One region of the Cupriavidus sp. MEYA8 genome, then DNA from elsewhere that is predicted to be linked to it. Evidence: predicted binding sites of a transcription regulator. Region 1 holds the regulator's gene; each other region holds the start of a gene.
The links. The regulator sigma-54, encoded in region 1, starts transcription at its own class of promoters, with help from an activator protein. The targets are predictions, from matches to a motif close to TGGCANGNAANCTGCTTT.
Positions count from the first base shown of each region.

Region 2: a site for sigma-54 is predicted at 2,706-2,723, ahead of AC5WJ1_RS26140 (GTP cyclohydrolase II). Genes of this name have one in related genera too.
Region 3: a site for sigma-54 is predicted at 2,151-2,168, ahead of AC5WJ1_RS05345 (circularly permuted type 2 ATP-grasp protein). Genes of this name have one in related genera too.

Region 1 covers NZ_CM181221.1:356,485-363,663, forward strand. The annotation lists gene rapZ (RNase adapter RapZ) at 1-717, opposite strand, end outside; gene AC5WJ1_RS01675 (PsiF family protein) at 844-1,176, opposite strand; gene hprK (HPr(Ser) kinase/phosphatase) at 1,355-2,326, opposite strand; gene ptsN (PTS IIA-like nitrogen regulatory protein PtsN) at 2,406-2,861, opposite strand; gene hpf (ribosome hibernation-promoting factor, HPF/YfiA family) at 3,230-3,580, opposite strand; gene AC5WJ1_RS01695 (RNA polymerase factor sigma-54) at 3,629-5,107, opposite strand; gene lptB (LPS export ABC transporter ATP-binding protein) at 5,263-6,063, opposite strand; gene lptA (lipopolysaccharide transport periplasmic protein LptA) at 6,132-6,779, opposite strand; gene lptC (LPS export ABC transporter periplasmic protein LptC) at 6,901-7,179, opposite strand, start outside.
Region 2 covers NZ_CM181222.1:1,994,139-2,001,317, forward strand. The annotation lists gene AC5WJ1_RS26125 (amino acid ABC transporter permease) at 1-49, opposite strand, end outside; gene AC5WJ1_RS26130 (amino acid ABC transporter substrate-binding protein) at 244-1,185, opposite strand; gene AC5WJ1_RS26135 (acyltransferase family protein) at 1,438-2,547, shown strand; gene AC5WJ1_RS26140 (GTP cyclohydrolase II) at 2,781-4,019, shown strand; gene AC5WJ1_RS26145 (URC4/urg3 family protein) at 4,049-5,338, shown strand; gene upp (uracil phosphoribosyltransferase) at 5,438-6,148, shown strand; gene AC5WJ1_RS26155 (TetR/AcrR family transcriptional regulator) at 6,148-6,870, shown strand; gene AC5WJ1_RS26160 (amidohydrolase family protein) at 6,972-7,179, shown strand, end outside.
Region 3 covers NZ_CM181221.1:1,153,300-1,160,478, forward strand. The annotation lists gene edd (phosphogluconate dehydratase) at 1-1,536, shown strand, start outside; gene AC5WJ1_RS05340 (gluconokinase) at 1,591-2,076, shown strand; gene AC5WJ1_RS05345 (circularly permuted type 2 ATP-grasp protein) at 2,399-3,874, shown strand; gene AC5WJ1_RS05350 (alpha-E domain-containing protein) at 3,954-4,907, shown strand; gene AC5WJ1_RS05355 (transglutaminase family protein) at 4,964-5,809, shown strand; gene AC5WJ1_RS05360 (proteasome-type protease) at 5,940-6,761, shown strand; gene AC5WJ1_RS05365 (alpha/beta fold hydrolase) at 6,773-7,179, shown strand, end outside.

The DNA of each region.
Region 1 (7,179 bases):
CACATAGGCGCGGATATCCTCGGCCATCGCCAGCACCATCGGCTGCGCCTGCAGGAAATCGATCACCGGCGTGTCGCGCCCCGTCAGCGGGCGCAGCGCCAGGTCGTAATAGGGGTTGGGCAGCGAGCGCACGTCGAACACCATGTCGGCGTCGCTGGGCACGCCGTGCTTGAAGCCGAAGGATTCGAACAGCAGCGTCAGGCGCTCGCTGTCGTTGCGGATCAGCTCCTTTATCCAGCTGCGCAGCGTATTGGTGCGCACATTGCTGGTATCGATGCGGTGCGCGGCCTCGGCCAGCGGGCTCAGCAGCTCGCGCTCCATCTCGATCGCTTCCATCAGCGCGGTGTCGTTGAAGGCGGGCTCGCCGCCGGGGCTTGCCACGCCACCATCGGTGCGGATCGACAGCGGATGGCGCCGGCGCGTCTCGGAGTAGCGTTGCACCAGCGCGTCCGTGCTGGCCGTCAGGAACAGCACCTCGACCTGGTGCTCGCCGGCGAGCGTGCGCACGGTATCGGGCAACTGGTCGAGCGACTCGCGGCTGCGGATGTCGGTGGCAATGCCCAGGTGCGTATAGCCCTGGCTGGAAAGGTAGCGGGCCAGTTCCGGGATGAACTGCGCCGGCAGGTTGTCCACGCAGTAGTACCCCGCATCTTCGAGGACGTTCAGTGCGACGGACTTGCCTGAACCGGAAATGCCGGTGATGAGGATGATGCGCATAGCAACTGAAGCATAGCATCACGTGATGGCCGCGTCATGACAGGGGGATGACTGCGGACCCGGAAACAACGATGGCGAACCTTGCGGTCCGCCATTGCCGTGGTTTGCTTCGGAAGAAGACCTGCTTCAGGCCGACTTCGACAGGCACTCCTTCATGTACGCCTTGTATTCGTCGCCCTTCTTGCCCTTGCCTTCCTTGCTGCAGGCAGCCATCTTTTCCTGCTGGGTCTTGGGCGTGGCGTCCGGCTTGGCCGACAGGCATTGCTTCATAAACGCCTTGCGCTCGTCGCCCTTCTTGTCGCCGGCCTGCGTATTGCAGGTCTTCATCTTTTCCTGCTGCGCGGTGGGCGCCTTGGCGGCGTCCTTTGCCGGGGCGGCCGGTGCCGACGCCGACTGGGCGAAGGCCACGGATGCCAGCAGCGGGGTGACCAGCGCGCACATCGCGATCAGTTTCTTCATGCTCGCTCTCCTTGGTGTGGAAAACATCACGGCCGCACGGTGTCAGGGGCTCGTGGCGGCCTTGGAATGGGCTCGATGCCCATTACAGCACAAAACGGCAGACCGGACGTCGGCGTTGACGGCGGGGGAGGCCGCCGTTGTAAGCAATTGAAAACGCGTGCGCGGGCAATCAGCCCGCTCAGAGCAGGCGGCCCTGGCCGCGCGAGACCGCATCGGCCTGCATCGCGGCGCGCTGGCGGTCCATGAAATCGCGCAGCGTGTCGATGCCGCGCAGGCGCAGGATGGTGTTGCGCACGGCGGCCTCGACCAGCACGGCGAGGTTGCGGCCGGCCGCCACCTGGATCTTGACCATGTGGATCGGCAGGCCCAGCACGTCGAGGTATTGCGAATCGAGCGGCAGGCGCTCGAACTCGCCGTCGTTGCGGCGCACCAGCTGCACCACCAGCTTGATCTTCATCTTCCGCCGCACCGCGGTCTCGCCGAAGATGGTCTTGATGTCGAGCAGGCCAAGGCCGCGCACTTCGAGCAGGTTCTGCAGCAGCGGCGGGCAACGCCCCTCGATGAAGTCCGGCCCCAGCCGCACGAAGTCGACCGCGTCGTCAGCCACCAGGCCGTGGCCGCGCGAAATCAGTTCCAGGCCCAGTTCGCTCTTGCCCAGGCCCGATTCGCCCATGATCAGCACGCCCATGCCGAGGATGTCGAGGAACACTCCGTGCATGGTCACGCGCGGCGCGGAAATGCGCGACAGGTACAGCCGCAGGTGGTCGATCACCGCGGCCGACGACACCGGCGTGGTGAACAGCGGCGTGGAAGAGCGCGTACAGCGCAGCTCCAGGTCCGGCGGCGGCTCCATGCCGTCGGCCACCACCAGGAAAGGCGGCTCCAGCAGGATCAGCTCGCCCATCTGGCGCTTGCGGATATCGTCGTCCAGCCGCTGGTAGTAGGTGATCTCGGGCTTGCCGAGCACCTGGATGCGGTTGGGGTGGATCAGGTTCAGGTGGCCCACCAGGTCCGCGGCCGAGGTGGCTTCGCGGGCGAATTCCACGTCGAAGGCGCGGTCCGCACCTTCCAGGCCGGCGACCCATGAGAGTTTGAGGTCGGCTGCGTTGTCGTCGAAGATGGACTGGGAGGTGACGCCGGTGAGTTCCATGCGGGTATGACGTGTGGGGCGGTGTGCCAGGCGCTGTGCCTGTCCGGTCTGTGCCGGCCCGTTCAGGTCAATCGGTGAATCAGGGATGCCATTCGGTCAGCAACTGGTGCACGGCTTCGGAAGTGGGCAACGTCGCCAGTCCTTCGCGCATGTCGCGATCCGACAGCAGCTGCGCGATCTCGGACAGGATTTCCAGGTGCTGCTGCGTGGCCTGTTCCGGCACCAGCAGGAAAATCAGCAGCGATACCGGCTTGCCGTCGGGCGATTCGAACGGAATCGGTTCGGCCAGGCGCATGAAGGCGGCCAGCGGCTGCTTGAGCCCCTTGATGCGGCCGTGAGGGATCGCCACGCCGGCGCCAAGTCCGGTGGAGCCCAGTGACTCGCGCGCAAACAGGTTGTCCGTCACGGTGGCGCGCGCCACGCCATGGTTGTTCTCGAAGAGGAGCCCGGCCTGCTCGAACACACGCTTCTTGCTGGTGACGCTGACGTCGAGGGTGATGTTGCCGGGTGGCAGCAATTTGGCCAAACGATTCATGGGCGATGCGCAGGAGTTCAGTTAGCGGGCGGTTCCGCCGTTCCGCCGGGCAGTGTGTGGCTCAGGGGCTGCCGGTCGCCGGCAACGCCGAGGCGTCCGGCCATTATAGAGCAGCAGCCTCCCTGTGATTGTGCAGCGCAGCGCCGCCCGGTTGGCGTCCGCACCTTAACCGGGCGCGGGCAGGATGCGGCCCTGCATGTATGGCGCAGCATACACCCTGCCGCGGCCGTTGCGAACACTCCGTCTCAAACGGGTGACAGGCCCTTTGCGCAGGCGCCACAGCGCCGCAGGCGCAAAAAAGCCGCGCTACGCGCGGCTTGCCTGTTCAGTTTTGATTCAGCGGCCCTCTGCGGGGCCACCGGGCACGCTCATTGCTGCATCTGCGCTGCGGCCATCTGGTACTTGACCGCTTCGCGGTCGTGGCCTTGCACGCGGTCCTTGTAGCGCAGTACCTGACGGTCCAGCTTGTCGACTAGTGCGTCGATCGCTGCATACAGGTCTTCATGATGCGCTTCAACGAAGATGTCCTTGCCCCTGAGATGTAGATTGATTTCCGCATATTGCCGCCTGTCCTTTTCCTTGTGATTGTCGACAGAGAGCAGCACGCTAACGCCAATGACCTGATCGAAATGCCTGACGATTCGCTCCAGCTTCGTTTCCACGTACTCACGCAACGGCGGCGTGATGTCAAGGTGGTGTCCACTGATCTTGAAGTTCATAGCGCTTCTCCTTCTGAAAGAGCCTCACCAGGCAGGCGGTGGGCTCGGCTACAAAGACTTGCGGAGATTCACTGCGGGGATCTTCAGGGCTTCGCGATATTTGGCTACGGTGCGTCGTGCGACAACGAAGCCTTGCTCACCCAGCAGTTCGGCGATGCGACTGTCGGAAAGGGGATTCCTCGGGTCTTCGGCTCCTATCAGTTGCTTGATCAAGGCGCGGATGGCCGTTGATGAAGCCGCGCCACCGGTCTCGGTGGACACGTGGCTGCCGAAGAAGTACTTCAGTTCGAAAGTACCCATCGGCGTTGCCATGTATTTATTGGTCGTCACCCGGGAGATGGTTGACTCGTGTAATCCCAGTGTATCGGCAATCTCCCGCAAAACCAAGGGGCGCATGGCGATTTCGCCGTGCGTGAAAAAGTTCTTTTGACGCTCGACAATGGCCTGCGAGACACGCAGGATCGTGTCGAACCTTTGCTGGATATTCTTGATCAGCCAGCGCGCTTCCTGCAGTTTCTGCTGCAGGCCTGCGGTACCCGACTCGCCCTTGGCGCCGCGCAGGATCTGCGCGTACATGTCATTGATGCGCAGCCGCGGCATCACATCCGGATTGAGCTGCGCGATCCAGCCGCTGCCGCTCTTGCGCACGAACACATCGGGCACGACGAAGTCGGCTTCGGGGCGGCTGTATGCGTGGCCCGGGTAGGGTGCCAGCGAGCGGATCAGTTCATGCGCGGCCTTGAGTGCAGGCTCGTCTACCTGCAGCGCTTTTTTCAGGCGCGTGTAGTCGCGCACGGCCAGCAGCTCGAGGTGGTTATGCACGATGTTCAGCGCCAACTCGCGCTGCGGATGCTGCAGCCGGCGCAATTGCAGGCCCAGGCACTCGGCCGCGTTGCGCGCGCCGACGCCCGGCGGGTCGAAGCTCTGCAGCAGCGTCAGCATCGCTTGTACTTCCTCGATCTCGAATTCGAGTTCTTCGGGCAGTTCGGCGCAGATCTCTTCGAGCGTCGCGCTCAGGTAGCCGTCGTCGTCGAGCGATTCGATCAGGAAGATGGCCAGGCCCTTGTCGCGCACCGAGATCTTCAGCGGCGTGAGCTGTTCCATCAGGTATTCGCGCAGCGTGGGCTCGGCCTCACGCAGCTGCATCGGCGTCTTCTCGTCTTCGTCGCCTTGCGGGCGGCGCGCGAAATCGTCGAGGCTCCAGTCGCCGCCATAGTCGTCGCCGCTGTTGCTGTCGCCGTAGCTGTCGTCATCGCCCGCGCCCTCGGCGCGCGCCTCGCCGTTGCCTTGCGGTTCGGCCGGTGCCGGCGCGGGCGCGCTCTGCAGGTTGACCGAGCCATCGGCGGCCACGCGCAGCGGGCTTTCGATCCAGTCGTTCTCGCGTTCGAGCAGGGGGTTTTCCGTGAGCGCCTGTTCGACTTCCTGCTGCAATTCCAGCGTCGAAAGCTGCAACAGCCTGATCGACTGCTGCAGTTGCGGCGTCAGTGCCAGGTGCTGGGAGAGGCGGAGCTGTAGCGACGGTTTCATGCGACCTATTTTATGCGCATCTTTCCGTTGTTGGAACGGAAATTGCTATCGATGTCGCGGCTTGATCGACGCCGGCAGTGGGCTGTCCCACATGCAGATGATGGGGGTGAAACCAGGCAGAATCAATGGCCTGCCGCCGCGGGCAGGCCAGTACATCACATGCGGAAGTTTTCGCCCAGGTAGACGCGCCGCACCGATTCGTTGGCGATGATCTCTTCGGGCCGCCCGGCGGCAAGCACGGTGCCTTCGCTGATGATGTACGCGTGGTCGCAGATGCCAAGCGTCTCGCGCACGTTGTGGTCGGTGATCAGCACGCCGATGTTGCGCGCCTTCAGGAAGCTGACGATGCGCTGGATCTCGCCCACTGCGATCGGGTCCACGCCGGCGAACGGTTCATCCAGCAGGATGAAGCGCGGCGACGATGCCAGCGCGCGCGCGATTTCCACGCGGCGGCGTTCGCCGCCCGACAGCGACAGCGCCGGGTTGTTGCGCAGGTGCGCGATCTGCAGGTCGTCGAGCAGCGCGTCGAGCCTGCGGTCGATCTCGGCCCTGGCCAGCGGCTTGCCGTTTTCCACCTGCAGCTCGAGCACGGCGCGGATGTTTTCCTCGACGTTGAGCTTGCGGAAGACCGATGCTTCCTGCGGCAGGTAGGACAGGCCCATGCGCGCGCGTTCGTGGATCGGCAGGCCGCTGATGTGGTCGCCGTCGAGCACGATATCGCCCTCGTCCAGGTTCACCAGCCCCACGATCATGTAGAACGAGGTGGTCTTGCCCGCGCCGTTGGGGCCGAGCAGGCCAACCACTTCGCCGCTCTTCACGTCCAGCGAGACATCCTTGACCACCGTGCGCGAGCCATAGCGCTTCTTCAGGTGGCGCACGACCAGCGTGCTGCCGCCTTCGAGGACGGCCGTGGCTTGGACGGAAGGCTTTTCGGCGATGGTGGCGGTATCGGTCATTGGCAGTCTGGCGTTCAGCGTTTCAGGCGGGGAGGCGGTCCTTGCAGGGCATCGGTCCCCGCGAGGCGTCAGGGTTTGTTGGCGGGCGCGGGCGCCGGCTTCAGGTCCAGCGGCGAGCCGCTGCCCGAACCCTGCGCATTCGGGTTCTGCCGCGGCGACAGCACCGCGCGCACGCGGCCCGACGGATTGGCGGCCGAGGTGTTGTCGCTGCCGCCGGCAGCGGTGTAAAACTCCTTGCGGCTGTCGTAGGTCAGCACCGCGCCGCGGATCTCGTCGAGCATCTTGGCGCCCTGCAGGCGCGCCATGCGCGCGTTGCCGATCAGCTTGGACAGCTCCTGCTTGCCGTCGTATTCGATGCGGTCGCCCCAGCCGTCGATGTATTCGTCGACGCCCTCGCGCTTCTGCCGGATATAGGCCTGCTTGCCAGCCTTGGCGGTGGCCACCGCGAACTGGTAGCCCTCGGGGTCGGTGCGCAGCTCGGCCGCATCCGACTTCAGGATCATCGTGCCCTTGGTCAGCACCACGTTGCCGGTCAGCGTATAGATCTGCTTGACGTCGTCGTAGCTGGCGTTGTCGGCCTCGAGCACCATCGGCTTGTCGCGGTCCGCGCGCTCGGCCAGCGCGGGCTGGGCCAGCAGCAGGCCGATGGCCATGGCCGTGGCGAGCAGGGCCGGGGCGGCGTGTCGGCGGGACGAAGTCGTCAGGGATGCAGTCATGTTGGCAGCGGTGGCTAGAGGGCGTGGTGGTGCGGGTTAGGCCGGGTTATGCGGGTCTTGCGGGGCAGGCAGGGCGCGCAGCGTTATTGCCGTTGCGCGGCGGCCGGCCGCGCGGGCCGGGTCAGCGTCCCGGCGTACGGCCCGGAGACGGCCCGGTGACGATGGTGCCGCGTACATTGCCGAGCAATTGTACTTCGCGGGTGACGTTGTTGAAGATCAGCCCGTTCGCGGTCATCACCGAGGGTCCGCGCGTCAGCTTTACCGGCTTGTCGGTCTTGACGATGTCGTCATTGACCAGCAGCTGGAAATAGCTCGACGCGGCGGTCAGCTGCGGATCCTTGGAGGCGTCGGCGCCCTGCTGGCGCAGCACATGGCCGTTGCCGTACAGGTCGATCACCGA
Region 2 (7,179 bases), on a different replicon from region 1:
AGGCAGCGCCGAGGCAGAGCGCGATCGCGGTCGCGACAAACTTGTTCATGATTTCTCCTGAGAAATGCCGCCGTCGGGCGGTCGTGTATGTGGCCTGTCCCACACGGGGACGGCTCGGGCCAGTGTCGCCAACATCGTTCGTCGCTGTCAACTTGGGGCTTGCCCGGCGCGGCACTCTCATGGAAATCCTGAATTGCGGCCCCGGACCGGTTCCGGTTCCGGCTCTCCCGGTGTGAACCGGAGTTACTCGGTGACGGCGTCCGACGGGTGCTTCCACGCGGCGCGCACCTCGCCCGACGGCGCCAGCGCCAGGTTGATGCCGCGGCTGCCGATGGGCTGCTGGAACCAGCGTTTCTGCAGCGCGATCACGTCCTGGCCGGTGAAGGCCACGCCCAGGGTCTGGTCGACCAGGCGCTTCCATTCCGGGTCGGCCTTGGACAACATCAGCGCATTTTGCTCGATCGACAGGGACGGGCCCACGATCACGTACTGCGACGGATCCTTGGCGCGCGCGCGCAGGCCGGCCAGCAGCACGTCATCCATCACGAAGGCCTGGGCGCGGCCGGATTCCAGCAGCAGGAACGACTCGCCATGGTCCTTGGCGTAGACGTCGTGGTAGCCATACTGGCCCTTCAGCCGGCGCACGTGGCGGTCGCCGGTCGAGCCCGCGCTGGTGACCACGGTCTTGCCGCGCAGGTCGCCGAACGTGCGGATGCCAGAGTCGGCGCGGACCAGCATGCGCACGGTCGAGACATAGTGCGAGACGCTGAAGGCCACCTGCTTCTGACGTTCGAGCGAGTTGGTGTTGGGGGCGCAATCGAGGTCGACCAGGCCGTTGACCACCGCGGGGATGCGGTTTTGCGGCGTCAGCGGCATCCAGCGCACCTTCAGGTCTTTCAGGCCCAGCTTCTGGCGCGCGGCTTCGGCAGCGCGCAGGCACAGGTCGACCGCATAGCCGGCCGGCTGGCCCTTGTCGTCGGCAAAGGAAAAGGGCAGTGCCGATTCGCGATAGCCCAGCACGATGGTGCCGGAATCGCGGATCTTGTCGAGCACGGGGGTTTGCGGCTGGGCATGGGCCGCAGCCGGGGCCAGCGCGGTGACCATGACGCCGAAGGCGAGCGCCGCCAGGGGGCGACGCGCATTAGACAAGCGGGCGAGCAGGGAAGACAGGGCAGGGACGGACATTCGAGCAAACCGGAGAGCTAACCGCAGGCGCGGCAAAAACGCTAGGGTATACCCGGGTCTTTGCTCGGCGAAGGATAAAGTCGTCATAAGCAAATGCTTCTCTGGTGAGACATGAATGGCGCGGCAAGCAATCGGAAACAATCGCTGCCAGTGTGTAACCAATCCGCAATTTGTGGACATGACGCCACATGTCAATCAGGGCAAACAGGTAGAATCCCGCCTTTCGTGCGCTTTGTCAGATTCCAAAGAACAATGAGCCCCCGTCCGTCACGCCTGCCCTGCATCGACGCGCTCAAGGCGGTCAGCTCTCAGCTGATCGTGCTGCACCATCTCGCTTTCTACGGCCCGATGTCCGACACCGCATACCGTCTCGCGCCGGGGCTGGTGGACTGGCTGTATGACTATGCCCGCATCGCGGTCCAGGTGTTCCTGGTGATCAGCGGCTTCCTCGCGGCGCGCAGCCTGGCGCCGCACGGCCGGCTGGAAATCCGCGAACACCCGCTGGCGATGCTGTGGCGCCGTTACCTGAAGCTGGTGGTGCCCTTCGCCGCGGCGCTGCTGCTGAGCATTGCCGGCGCCGCGCTGGCGCGGCAGTGGATGATCCATGAATCGATCCCTGCGCCAGCGCACCTGACGCAGTTCCTGGCGCACCTTACGCTGCTGCATAACGTGCTGGATGTCGAGGCCCTCTCGGCCGGAGTCTGGTACGTCGCGATCGACCTCCAGCTGTTCGGCCTGCTGCTGGTGGCGCTGTGGGCCGCGCGCGCCTTTGCGCCGCGCCAGGCGCAGGCGGGCGCCGCGGCCGGCATCGGCGTGGTGGCGCTGCTGGCGGTCGCGTCGCTGTTCTGGTTCAACCGCGATGCCGCCTGGGATATCTGGGCGGTGTACTTCTTCGGCGCCTATGGCATGGGCACGCTGGCATGGTGGGCCTCGAACCCGGGCCGATCGGCGATGCCGCTGCTGGTGCTCTGCGCGGTGGCGCTGGCGGCGCTGATCGTCGATTTCCGCCTGCGTATCGCCATAGCGCTGGCCACCGCGCTGCTGCTGGCGGTGGCCCGCCGCGGCGGCTGGATGGAGCGCTGGCCGCGCGGCCATGTGGTGGGTTTCTTTGGCCGCATTTCCTATTCGGTTTTCCTGGTGCACTTCCCGGTGTGCCTGCTGGTCAATGTGCTGGTGTCGAACCTTGCGCCGGGGCAGCCGGTGCTGAACGCGCTGGGTATGGCGGCTGCGTGGGCGCTGAGCAACGTTGCGGGCGCGCTGTTCCATCGCTACGTGGAAAGCGCAAGCCCCCTGGCAGCGCTGCGCGCGGCGAGGGCATGGCTGTCTGACTCGCGCGGCTCGGCGAGCCGTCCTACCGTGTAAGGCTTGCAACCCCTGCGCGTGCGGCAGGCTGCCTCCTGCTGGTGCGCGTGCACCGGCGGTGTCATGCTGCCGGCACTCCCTGCGTGCATGCCTGCGCTGCGCTTGCGTACGGCGCCATACAGAGCGCGGCAAAACTCGCGTAAACCGGCATTGGGCGATGGCATGAACGTTGCCTAGTATGGAATCGTAAACCTGACCATTTGGTCAGGATTCCATCGGGAACCGAGGGTGCCATGTCCGACCATATCGTCCTCACTTCGCACGCGCGCCGCGACAAGCCGGCCGAGCCGATCCACTGGGGTGCGCCCACCGCGGCCGAACGCGGACCGGTGATCGCCAGCCTGGCGAATCCCGCGCAGCGCAACGTGATCGGCACCCACGCCGGCGCCTATGCCATATACCGCGCGCTGGCGGTGGCCTCGGGGTCGCTGCAGCGCGACCATCGGCCAGACCTGACCGACACCGCCCCCGCGGAGTCGATCGGCCCGCACCCGCAATGGGCCGATCCGGAAAAGATCGTCTCGCTCGATCCCTGGGGCCACCTTGTTTCCTCCGTCTTCGCCGACCGCATCGCGGCGGGAGTGGACATCCGCCCGACCATTGCCATCACGCGCGCCCATATCAACATGCCCGAGCTGATCTCGGCGATTGCTGCCGGCCGGCTGACCCCCGACGGCAGCATCCTCTATGCCAATGGCGACGTGCGCGTGACCAAGGCGGCGGTCGATCCGGTCTGGTACCTGCCGGGGCTGGCGGCGCGCTTCGGCATCAAGGAAAGCGCGTTGCGGCGCGGCCTGTTCGAGCAGACCGGCGGCATGTTCCCGGAGCTGGTCACGCGGCCCGACCTGAAAGTGTTCCTGCCGCCTATCGGCGGCATGACGCTGTACTTTTTCGGCGACGTCAGTCAACTCGGCAAGCCAGAAACAAGAGTGGCCTGCCGCGTGCACGATGAATGCAACGGATCCGACGTGTTCGGGTCAGACATCTGTACCTGCCGGCCCTACCTGGCGCATGGCATCGAGGTGTGCATCGAGATGGCGCAGCAGGGCGGTGTCGGGCTGGTGGTTTACAACCGCAAGGAAGGCCGCGCGCTGGGCGAGGTGACCAAGTTTCTGGTCTATAACGCTCGCAAGCGGCAGGCGGGCGGCGACCGGGCCGAGACTTACTTTGCCCGCACCGAATGCGTGGCAGGCGTGCAGGACATGCGTTTCCAGGAGCTGATGCCGGATGTGTTCCACTGGCTGGGCATCCGCCGCATCGACCGCTGGGCGTCGATGAGCAACATGAAGCATGGCGCGCTGGTGGCGCAGGGCATCGAGGTGGTCGAGCAGGTGGCGATCCCCGAAGCCCTGATCCCGGCCGATGCCCGTGTCGAGATCGACGCCAAGGTGGCGGCGGGCTACTTTACGCACTACACGCCGCCGGATGCCGATGAACTGGCCCTGGCAAAGGGCAGGGGGTTGAACGAATGACAATGTATCCCGAAGAGGATCGTGACGGCATGGAACGTCGGGGAGCAGGCGAGGAAATGCGTCCGGGCGCGGGCTGGCTCAGCCCGGTGCCGGAAGGGCACCCCGCTTCCGGGCTGCTGTGCGCGGAGGCGGTGCGCACGCATTGCGCGGCGGTCACCGAGCACGTGGCCGGCGGCGCGTCCGAGCTGTTCACCTGGCATCCCGACCGTGTCCACGCGATCGCCGATTACGTGGCCAGCACGATCCGGCAGCGCTATCCGGACCTGCAGGTGCCTTACCACAGCCGCTGGCGCCACTTCGAGAGCGGCGGCGTCGACCAGCGCGCGGACCGCTGGCAGGTGCTGTGCGAGCGCGCCGGCCTGAGCGGGCCCGAGCACCGCGAAGAGCGCGCGCGCATCGGTATCGACCTGGTGATCCCGAGCGTACTGCTCGACGCCGGCGCTGGCCCCGACTGGCGTTACCGCGATCCGGCCAGCGACCTGGTGCTGACACGTTCAGAGGGACTGGGCGTGGCCAGCTTCGACCTGTTCGCACGCGGCGGCTTCTCCGCGGCGCCCGGCGATCCGCTGCGCGCGGATGCCGAGCGGCTGCAGCGCATCGATGCCGACAGCATCGCCCACGCCTTCCAGGTGGCGCAGCACAACCCGCTGGTGGGGCTCGAAGGCCGCGCCGGGCTGCTGCGCCGGCTGGGCGAGGTGATGGAAGCGACGCCGGCGCTGTTCGGGCGGCCGGCGCGGCTGGGCAACCTGTTCGACTACCTGAAGGCGCATGCGGTCAACGACCGGCTCGATGCCAGCTTCCTGCTGCGTACGCTGCTGGTGGGGCTGGGGCCGGTGTGGCCGGGGCGGATCGTGATCGAGGGTGTGTCGCTGGGCGATTGCTGGCGCCATCCGGCCGCGCCCGGCGGGCTGGTGCCGTTCCACAAGCTCACGCAGTGGCTGACCTATTCGCTGCTGGAGCCGCTGGAGGACGCGGGCCTGACGGTCACCGGGCTGGATGCGCTGACCGGGCTGCCCGAATACCGCAATGGCGGCCTGCTGTTCGACTTCGAACTGATGGTGCCGCGCGATGCGTCTTTTGCCGCCGAGCCGCATGCGGTGGACGAGCCCGTGATCGTCGAATGGCGCGCGCTGACCGTGACTGGCCTGGACCTGGTGGCCGATGGCGTGCGCCAGGCGCTGGGGCTGGCGGAAGCCGGCTTCCCGCTGGCGCGCGTGCTGGAGGGCGGCACCTGGGCCGCGGGCCGGCGCATTGCCGCCAAGCGGCGCCCGGGCGGTGCACCGCCGTTCAGCATCATCAGCGACGGCACCGTGTTCTGAGCATGGCGGGCGCCCCGCGCGCCCGCCACCATTGCTTGCGCAATCGGCAAGGTTTGCGTTGGATAACGTGGCATCAAACATGGCATCAGGAGCGTCCCCATGAACGACATGTCCGCTGTACCAGCCGCTGTTCCCACCGCTGTTCCCACTGCAGCCACCCGCGACGACGACGCTGCCGGCGTGCCCGGCGTGCTGGTCGTCGACCACCCGCTCGTGCAGCACAAGGTCACGCTGGTGCGCAGCGAGGAAACCACCACCGACAATTTCCGGCGCCTGGTGCGCGAGATCAGCCAGTTGCTGACCTACGAGGCCACACGCGACCTGGCGATGGAGACCATCGCCATCCGCACCCCGATCGCGCCGACGCAGTCGCGCATACTGTCGGGCAAGAAGCTGTGCCTGGTGTCGATCCTGCGTGCCGGCAATGGCTTCATCGACGGCATGCTGGAGCTGCTGCCGGCGGCGCGCGTCGGCCATATCGGGCTATACCGCGACCCCGAGACGCTTGAGCCGATCGAGTACTACTTCAAGATGCCGGAAGATATACACGAGCGCATGGTCATCGTGGTCGATCCGATGCTGGCCACCGGCAACTCGGCCATAGCCGCGCTGAACCGGCTGAAGGAAGCGGGCGTCACCACCATGAAATACGTGTGCCTGATCGCCTCGCGTCCGGGTCTGCGCGCGCTGCGTGCCGCGCACCCCGAGGTCGGCATCGTCACCGCCGCGATCGACGACACGCTCAACGAGCACGGCTATATCGTGCCCGGCCTGGGCGATGCCGGCGACCGCCTCTACGGCACACGCTGATGGACCCGCGCGCCAGCGCTCCATCGCGCCGGCCGCTGTCGATGCGCGGCGCGCAGCTTGCGCACGAAAGTCCCGCCGGCCGCATCCGGCAGGAGAACCAGGCCATGATCATGCGCGCGGCCGAGCACGTGTTCGCGCGCGCGGGGTTTGCCGGCGCCACCATGGCCGAGATCGCGGCGCGCGCCGGCGTGCCCAAGTCGAACCTGCACTACTACTTCCGCACCAAGCAGGCGCTGTACCGCGCGGTGCTGGCCCACACGCTGCAGCTGTGGCTGTCGGAGACCGACATCATCCGCGCCGACCTTCCGCCGCAGGTGGCGCTGGAGCAGTACATTCGCGCCAAGATGCGGTTGTCCGCCAGCCATCCCGATGCCTCGCGCGTGTTTGCCAACGAGCTGCTGCACGGCGCGCCGGAGATCGGCGAGATCCTGCGCCATGCGCTGCGCGAACTGGTGGCGCGCAAGGCCGCGGTGGTCCAGCAATGGATCGACAGCGGCCAGATGGCGCCGGTGGACCCGCAGCACCTGTTCTTCACCATCTGGGCCGCAACGCAGACCTATGCCGATTTCGAGTCGCAGGTCTGCGCAGTGCTCGGCGTGAGCCGGCTGGGGCGGCAGGACTATGCGCAGGCGACCGAGCATCTGGTGGCGCTGCTGCTGCGCGGTTGCGGCCTCGCGCCCGAGGCCATGACCATGCAGGTGCTGGCTGACGGGCAGGGGTGAGCGCATCGTCCGTACCGTTCGCACGCGCTACCTGCGCCCCGCGGGGCCATGCGATCATGCGGCTGTGCTTTTTGTCCTAACCTTTCCCGTCAAGACACGCCATGCTCGACCTGATCCTGCGGCACTGCAACCTGCCCGACGGGCGCACCGGCATCGATATCGGCATTGCCGATGGCCGCATCGCCGCGGTGGAGCCCGCGCTGGCCGCGCGCGCTGCCGAGGAAATCGATGCCGCCGGCCAATTGGTGACGCCGCCATTCGTCGACGCGCATTTCCATATGGACTCGACGCTGTCGTACGGGCTGCCGC
Region 3 (7,179 bases), 800 kb from region 1:
CAGGGCAACGCCGGCATGGAGCTGTCGCTGTTCTCGCGCGATGCGATTGCCATGGGCACGGCCATCGCGTTGTCGCACAACACCTTCGATGCGGCGCTGATGCTGGGCGTGTGCGACAAGATCGTGCCGGGCCTGCTGATGGGCGCGCTGCAGTTCGGCCACCTGCCGGTAGTGTTCGTGCCGGCGGGCCCGATGGCCACCGGCCTGTCCAACAAGGAGAAGGCGCGCGTGCGCCAGCTTTACGCCACCGGCCAGGTTGGCCGCGATGCGCTGCTCGAGGCCGAATGCCAGGCCTACCACGGGGCCGGCACCTGTACCTTCTATGGCACCGCCAACAGCAACCAGTTCCTGATGGAGATCATGGGCCTGCACCTGCCCGGCGCGGCCTTCGTCCACCCGGACAGCGGCCTGCGCGATGCGCTGACGGCCGCGGCGGCGCAGCGCGCGATTGCGCTGAGTGCGCGCGGCAGCGACTACCTGCCGCTGGCGCGCATCGTCGACGAGCGCGCCGTGGCCAACGCCATGGTCGGCCTGCTGGCGACAGGCGGCTCGACCAACCACACCATCCACCTGGTGGCCATGGCGCGCGCCGCCGGCATCATCATCGACTGGGACGACTTCGACCGACTGTCGCGCATCACGCCGCTGCTGGCGCGGGTGTACCCGAACGGCTCCGCCGACGTGAACCACTTCCATGCCGCCGGCGGGGCCGGGCTGATTATCCGCGAGCTGCTGCAGGCCGGGCTGCTGCATGAGGACGTGCAGACCGTCGCGGGCCCGGGCCTGGCGCGCTACACGCAGGAGCCGGTGATGCGCGATAGCGTGCTGCAATGGCGCGAGGGGGCGACGGCAAGCGGCGACGCCCAGGTCGTTGCCAGCGCCGCGGCGCCGTTCTCGCCCGAAGGCGGGCTGCGGCTGATGCAGGGCAACCTGGGCCGCGGTGTGATCAAGGTCTCGGCCGTGGCGCCCGAGCATCGCGTGGTTGAGGCGCCGGTGCGCGTCTTCGATGCGCAGGAAGCGCTGCAGGCCGCGTTCGATGCCGGCGAACTGAATGGCGACCTGGTCGCCGTGGTCCGCTTCCAGGGGCCGAACGCCAACGGCATGCCCGAGCTGCACCGCCTGACGCCGGTGCTGGGCGCGCTGCAGGACGCCGGCCACAAGGTGGCGCTGGTGACCGACGGGCGCATGTCGGGCGCGTCGGGCAAGGTGCCTGCGGTGATCCACGTCGGCCCTGAGGCACTGGCCGGCGGCGCGCTGGCCCGCGTGCGCGACGGCGACCGCATCCGCGTCGACGCGGTCGCCGGCGTGCTGCAATGGCTGGGCGACGAGGGCGAGTTCGCGGCGCGCGAGCCGGCGCCGGCCCCGGCCGACGATTTTGCCCGGTTCAGCCTCGGGCGCGGCCTGTTTGGCTCGTTCCGGCGCCATGCGCGCATCGCGGAAGAGGGGGGCAGCGCACTCGACCTGTCCGAAGCGGATGCCGGCGCCGCGCCAGGCGCATCCGCCGCTGCCGTGGCGGCGCAAACCGTCGCACAATAGCCTTGCGCACCTGCCTCACGACAGCAAGACGATACCAAGACCGACGGAGCAGACATGATCTATATCCTGATGGGCGTTTCCGGCAGCGGCAAGACCACGGTCGGCCAGCTGCTGGCGCAGCGCCTGGGCTGCGGCTTCCATGACGCGGACGAATTCCACAGCGAGGCCAACAAGGCCAAGATGCACGCGGGCATCCCGCTGACCGACGAAGACCGCTGGCCCTGGCTGGCGGCGATGCGCGCCGCCATCGACACGGCGCGCGCCGAAGGCCGGACCCACGTGTTCACTTGCTCGGCCCTGCGCCAGGCGTACCGCGACCGGCTCACGCCGCCAGACGGCGGCGTGACCTTCGTCCACATGAAGGGCGATGCCGCACTGATCGCCGGGCGCCTGTCCGCCCGCAGCGACCACTTCTTCAATCCCGAGCTGCTGCAGAGCCAGTTCGATACGCTGGAAGCGCCGCGCGACGCGCTGGAGCTCGATATCCGCCAGTCGCCCGAAGTCCTGGTGGACACCATCCTGCAGGCTTCCGCTCGCTGAGCCTTTCGCCCGCGATCCACCGCGCCATCGCAATGACGGCCGCCAGCCTCGCCGGCGGCCGTTTTTGCGTGCGCTGGCAGACATCTTGCTAGCTCACTTTCCGTGCCGGCCAGGATTCGCCAGCTTGCGGCTTTCGCCGGTACAGGTATGCTGAAAGGGCCAGTGACTCGACAGTATCGCCGCGCCAATGCCATCGGAGACCCTCCCGGGCCCCGAGGCAATAACGCGGCGGGCTTGTGGCAGGACAGCCAGGTCAAACCAGGGCGGCCGGATGCGGGGCAGTGGCAGCACCCGACGCCCACTACATGGAGGAACGGCCATCATGGCAGGGCGGTTTTTCGACGAGATGCTGGACTGGCGCGCCGACGGGGCGCCCACGGTCATCCAGGCAGGGCAGGCATTGCCCGACGGGGCGGTACGCCCGCATTACCGGCATTTCGCTGACTGGCTGGCGCGGCAGTCCGGCGGCACCATGGACAACAAGCGGGCCGAGGCGGACCTGATCTTCCGGCGCGTGGGCATTACCTTTGCCGTCTATGGCGACAAGGACGAAGCCAACAGCGGCACCGAGCGCACCATCCCGTTCGACGTGATCCCGCGCATCTTCCCGGCCAGCGAATGGGCGCTGCTGGAAAAAGGCCTGCGCCAGCGCGTGGCTGCGCTGAACCGGTTCATCCACGACATCTACCACGGCCAGGACATCATCCGGGCCGGCGTGATCCCGCCCGATCAGATCTACAACAACGCCCAGTACCGACCCGAGATGCTCGGCGTCACCGTGCCGCACGACATCTATGCGCACGTGGCCGGCATCGACGTGGTGCGTGCCGGCGAGGGCGAGTTCTACGTGCTGGAAGACAACCTGCGCGTGCCCTCCGGCGTGTCGTACATGCTGGAAAACCGCAAGATGATGATGCGGCTGTTCCCGGACCTGTTCGCACGCAACCGCGTCGCGCCGGTGGCGCACTATCCCGACCTGCTGCTCGACATGCTGCGCGGCGTATCGCCGCAGGCGATCGCCGATCCCACGGTGGTGGTGCTGACTCCGGGCATGTATAACTCGGCGTACTTCGAGCACGCCTTCCTGGCGCAGCAGATGGGCGTTGAACTGGTCGAAGGCAGCGACCTGTTCGTCGAGGACGACCACCTGTTCATGCGCACCACGCAGGGGCCGCAGCGCATCGACGTGATCTACCGGCGCGTCGACGACGACTTCCTCGACCCGCTGGTGTTCCGGCACGATTCCGCGCTTGGCGCGGCCGGGCTGCTGTCGGTCTACCGTGCCGGCAACGTGACCATCTGCAATGCGATCGGCACCGGCGTGGCGGACGACAAGTCGATCTATCCGTACGTGCCCGACATGATCCGCTTCTACCTCGGCGAAGAGGTCATCCTCAACAACGTACCCACCTACATGTGCCGGCGTCCCGACGACCTGCAGTACGTGCTCGACCATATGCAAGAGCTGGTAGTCAAGGAAACCCACGGCGCCGGCGGCTACGGCATGCTGGTGGGTCCGGCCGCGACGCGCGCCGAGATCGATGCCTTCCGCGAGGTGGTCAAGGCCAGGCCCGAGCAGTACATCGCGCAGCCGACGCTGGCGCTGTCGACCTGCCCGACCTATGTGGAGTCGGGCATCGCCCCGCGCCATATCGACCTGCGCCCGTTCGTGCTGTCGGGCAAGGAGGTGCGCATGGTGCCCGGCGGGCTCACGCGCGTGGCGCTGCGCGAGGGCTCGCTGGTGGTCAATTCCTCGCAAGGGGGCGGCACCAAGGACACCTGGGTGCTCGAACGATGACGACGACAGCCCCTCACGCGATCAAGACCGCGAGCAACACCGCGATCAACACCGCCGCTGCCATGCCAGGAGAGCCCACATGCTGAGCCGTACCGCCGACCACCTGTTCTGGATGGCCCGCTACACCGAGCGCGCGGAAAACACCGCACGGATGCTCGACGTCAACTACCAGACCTCGCTGCTGCCGCAGTCGGCCGAGGTGGCCGAGCAGGGCTGGTGGGCGATGCTCGATATCTCGGAGCTGACGCAGGCCTTCGACCACAAGTACGGCCTGCTGTCGCGCGACGACGTGATCGACTTCATGGTGCGCGACATGACCAATGTGTCGTCGATCATGAGTTGCCTGCGCGCGGCACGCGAGAACGCGCGCGCGGTGCGCGGCTCGCTGACCACCGAAGTCTGGGAAACCGTCAACACGACCTGGCTCGACGTGCAGCGCATGATCGCCGACGGCGTACTCAGGGAAGACCCGTCGAGCTTCTTCGAATGGGTCAAGTTCCGCTCGCACCTGGCGCGCGGCGTGCAGTTCGGCACCATGCTCAAGGACGATGCCTTTCACTTCATGCGGCTGGGCACCTTCCTGGAGCGCGCCGACAATACCGCGCGGATCCTCGACGTCAAGTTCCAGGCCTCGGGCAGTGACGACAGCGATCCCAACCGCGAGCAGAACGACTTCTACCACTGGGCTGCGGTGCTGCGCTCGGTGTCCGGCTTCGAGGTCTACCGCAAGGTGTATCGCGCGGTGGTCACGCCACAGCGCGTGGCCGAACTGCTGGTGCTGCGCCCCGACATGCCGCGCTCGCTGGTGTCGAGCATGGACGAGGTGGTGACGATCCTGGCCATGGTGCGCAACCAGCAGTCGGCGGAGACCGAGCGGCAGGCTGGTAAACTCCACGCCGACCTCAAATACGCGCGCATCGACGACATCTTTGCCGTCGGCCTGCATGCGTACCTGACCAGCTTCCTGGAGCGCATCGGCGATCTCGGCAATGGCATCAGCCGGGACTTCCTGGTACCGCTGCAGGCGGCCTGACATGGGCGCGCCGGCAACGACCATGTGCTGCCGCCGCCGCGCCGCGCCCTGATACCGTGAAATACAAGATCCACCACCATACTGTCTACCGCTATGCCGAGCCGGTGCGCCGCAGCGTGCACGAGCTGCGGCTCGAGCCGCGCTCGGGCCCGCTGCAGACCGTGCACAGCTGGCAGCTGAGCACGCCGGGCAACCCGTCGGCGGCGTGCGACGGCTTCGGTAACATCGTGCACAACTTCACCGTGGCGGGCCCGGCGGACACCATTGCCATCGAAGCCAGCGGCGAAGTGGAAGTGCTGCCTCCGCATGGCGACCTCGACCGCGACGGCCACCATGCCTTCTGCGATGCGCCGCCGGCCGGCGAATCGCGCGTGTCGCCGCTGTACTTCCTCGGCAGCACGCCGCTGACCACGGCGCCGCGCGAGATGCAGGCCTTCGCCGCGCCTTTCCTGGCCTCGGGCCATGAAATTCCCGCGTTGCTGGCGCTGGCCCAGGCCGTCGGCGAACGCGTCCGCTACAAGCCCAATACCACCGATGTCGGGACTTCAGCCGCCGAGGCGTTCGGCCTGGGCAGCGGCGTGTGCCAGGATCAGGCGCAAGTGATGGTGGCGGTATGCCGCGCGCTCGGTGTGCCGGCGCGCTATGTGAGCGGCTACTTCTACGATCCCGCCGCGACCGAACTGGCCAGCCATGCATGGGCCGACGTTTGTCTGGATCCCCAGCGCGAGATCTGGTGCAGCATCGACATCACCCACGGCTGCCTCACCGACGAGCGCCATGTCCGCCTCGCCGTGGGGCGCGACTACCAGTCTGCCGCACCGGTCCGGGGCATCCTGGAGGGCGGTGCCGGCGAGACGCTCGAGGTCAATGTCGTGATCACGCCGCTTGTCGATCCGGTCTAGCTTCGGCCGCGCCAATTAGGTGCCACATTCCAGAACCGGCACCGAGACACGGCAGCGGCGCTAGAATCCGTTAATGCAGCCCTCCGGCCGGCCACTCCCGGCCGTCCGACAAGAACACCAGAACAAGACCATGACGTACTGTGTAGCCATGCGGCTGGATGCCGGCCTGGTATTCCTGTCCGATTCCCGCACCAACGCCGGGGTGGACGCCATCTCGACGGCACGCAAGATGACCGTGTTCGAAGAGCCAGGCGACCGCGTGATGGTGCTGATGACCGCGGGCAACCTCGCCATCAGCCAGTCGGTGCGCCAGATCCTGGCGGAGAACCACGACGACAAGCGCTCGTTGTGGAACGCGCGGGACATGTTCGAAGCCGCGTCCATCGTCGGTGACGCGGTGCGCCAGGTGCACAAGCGCGACGCGCATGCGCTGCGCGATGCCGGCATCGAATTCAACGTCAGCCTGATCTTCGGCGGCCAGGTCCGCGGCGAGCGGGTGCGGCTGTTCAACATCTATGCCGCCGGCAACTTCGTCGAAGCCACGCCGGAAAACTGTTATTTCCAGATCGGCGAGGCCAAGTACGGCAAGCCCATCATCGACCGCGTCGTGCATCCGTCGCTGCCGCTGGCCGAGGGCGCGAAATGCGCGCTGATCTCGATGGATTCGACGCTGAAGTCCAATATTTCAGTGGGTTTGCCGCTGGACCTGCTGGTCTACGAGGCGGATTCGCTGCGCGTGACGCGCTTCGTCAACATCGACGAGCGCAACGCCTATTTCCGCATGATCCGCGATACCTGGGGCCACCGGCTGCGCCAGGTGTTCGGCGAAATCCACAACCCCGAATGGGACCCGGCCCTGCCGGCCGACTTCCCGCTGGCGCGCAGCGGCGAGGGCGACTGCTGGGGCCAGCCCGTGCGCGCCAGGCGCAATCCCTCCCGCACCCAGGAATGAGGGGCGGGGCGGTGCGCGAGATCATCCATTTTTCACATGCCAACGGCTTTCCGGTCACGACGTACCGCAAGCTGTTCGGCGAACTGGACGGCGAGTTCGAGTTCCGCGCCGTGGACCGTTACGGCCACCGGCCCCAGTTTCCGGTCACGCGTGGCTGGCCGCATCTGGTGGAAGAACTGCTCGAGGAAGTGGGGCGCCAGTACCGCGAGCCGGTCTGGCTGGTGGGCCATTCGCTGGGCGGCTTCCTGTCGATGATGGCGGCGCTGCGCCGGCCCGAATGGGTGCGCGGCGTGGTGATGCTGGATTCGCCGATCATTGCCGGCTGGCGCGCCTCGCTGCTGAAGACGGCGCAGGTGCTCGGCATCGACGAAAAGCCCGGCCCGGCGGCGGTGACGAAGAACCGGCGCACGCACTGGCC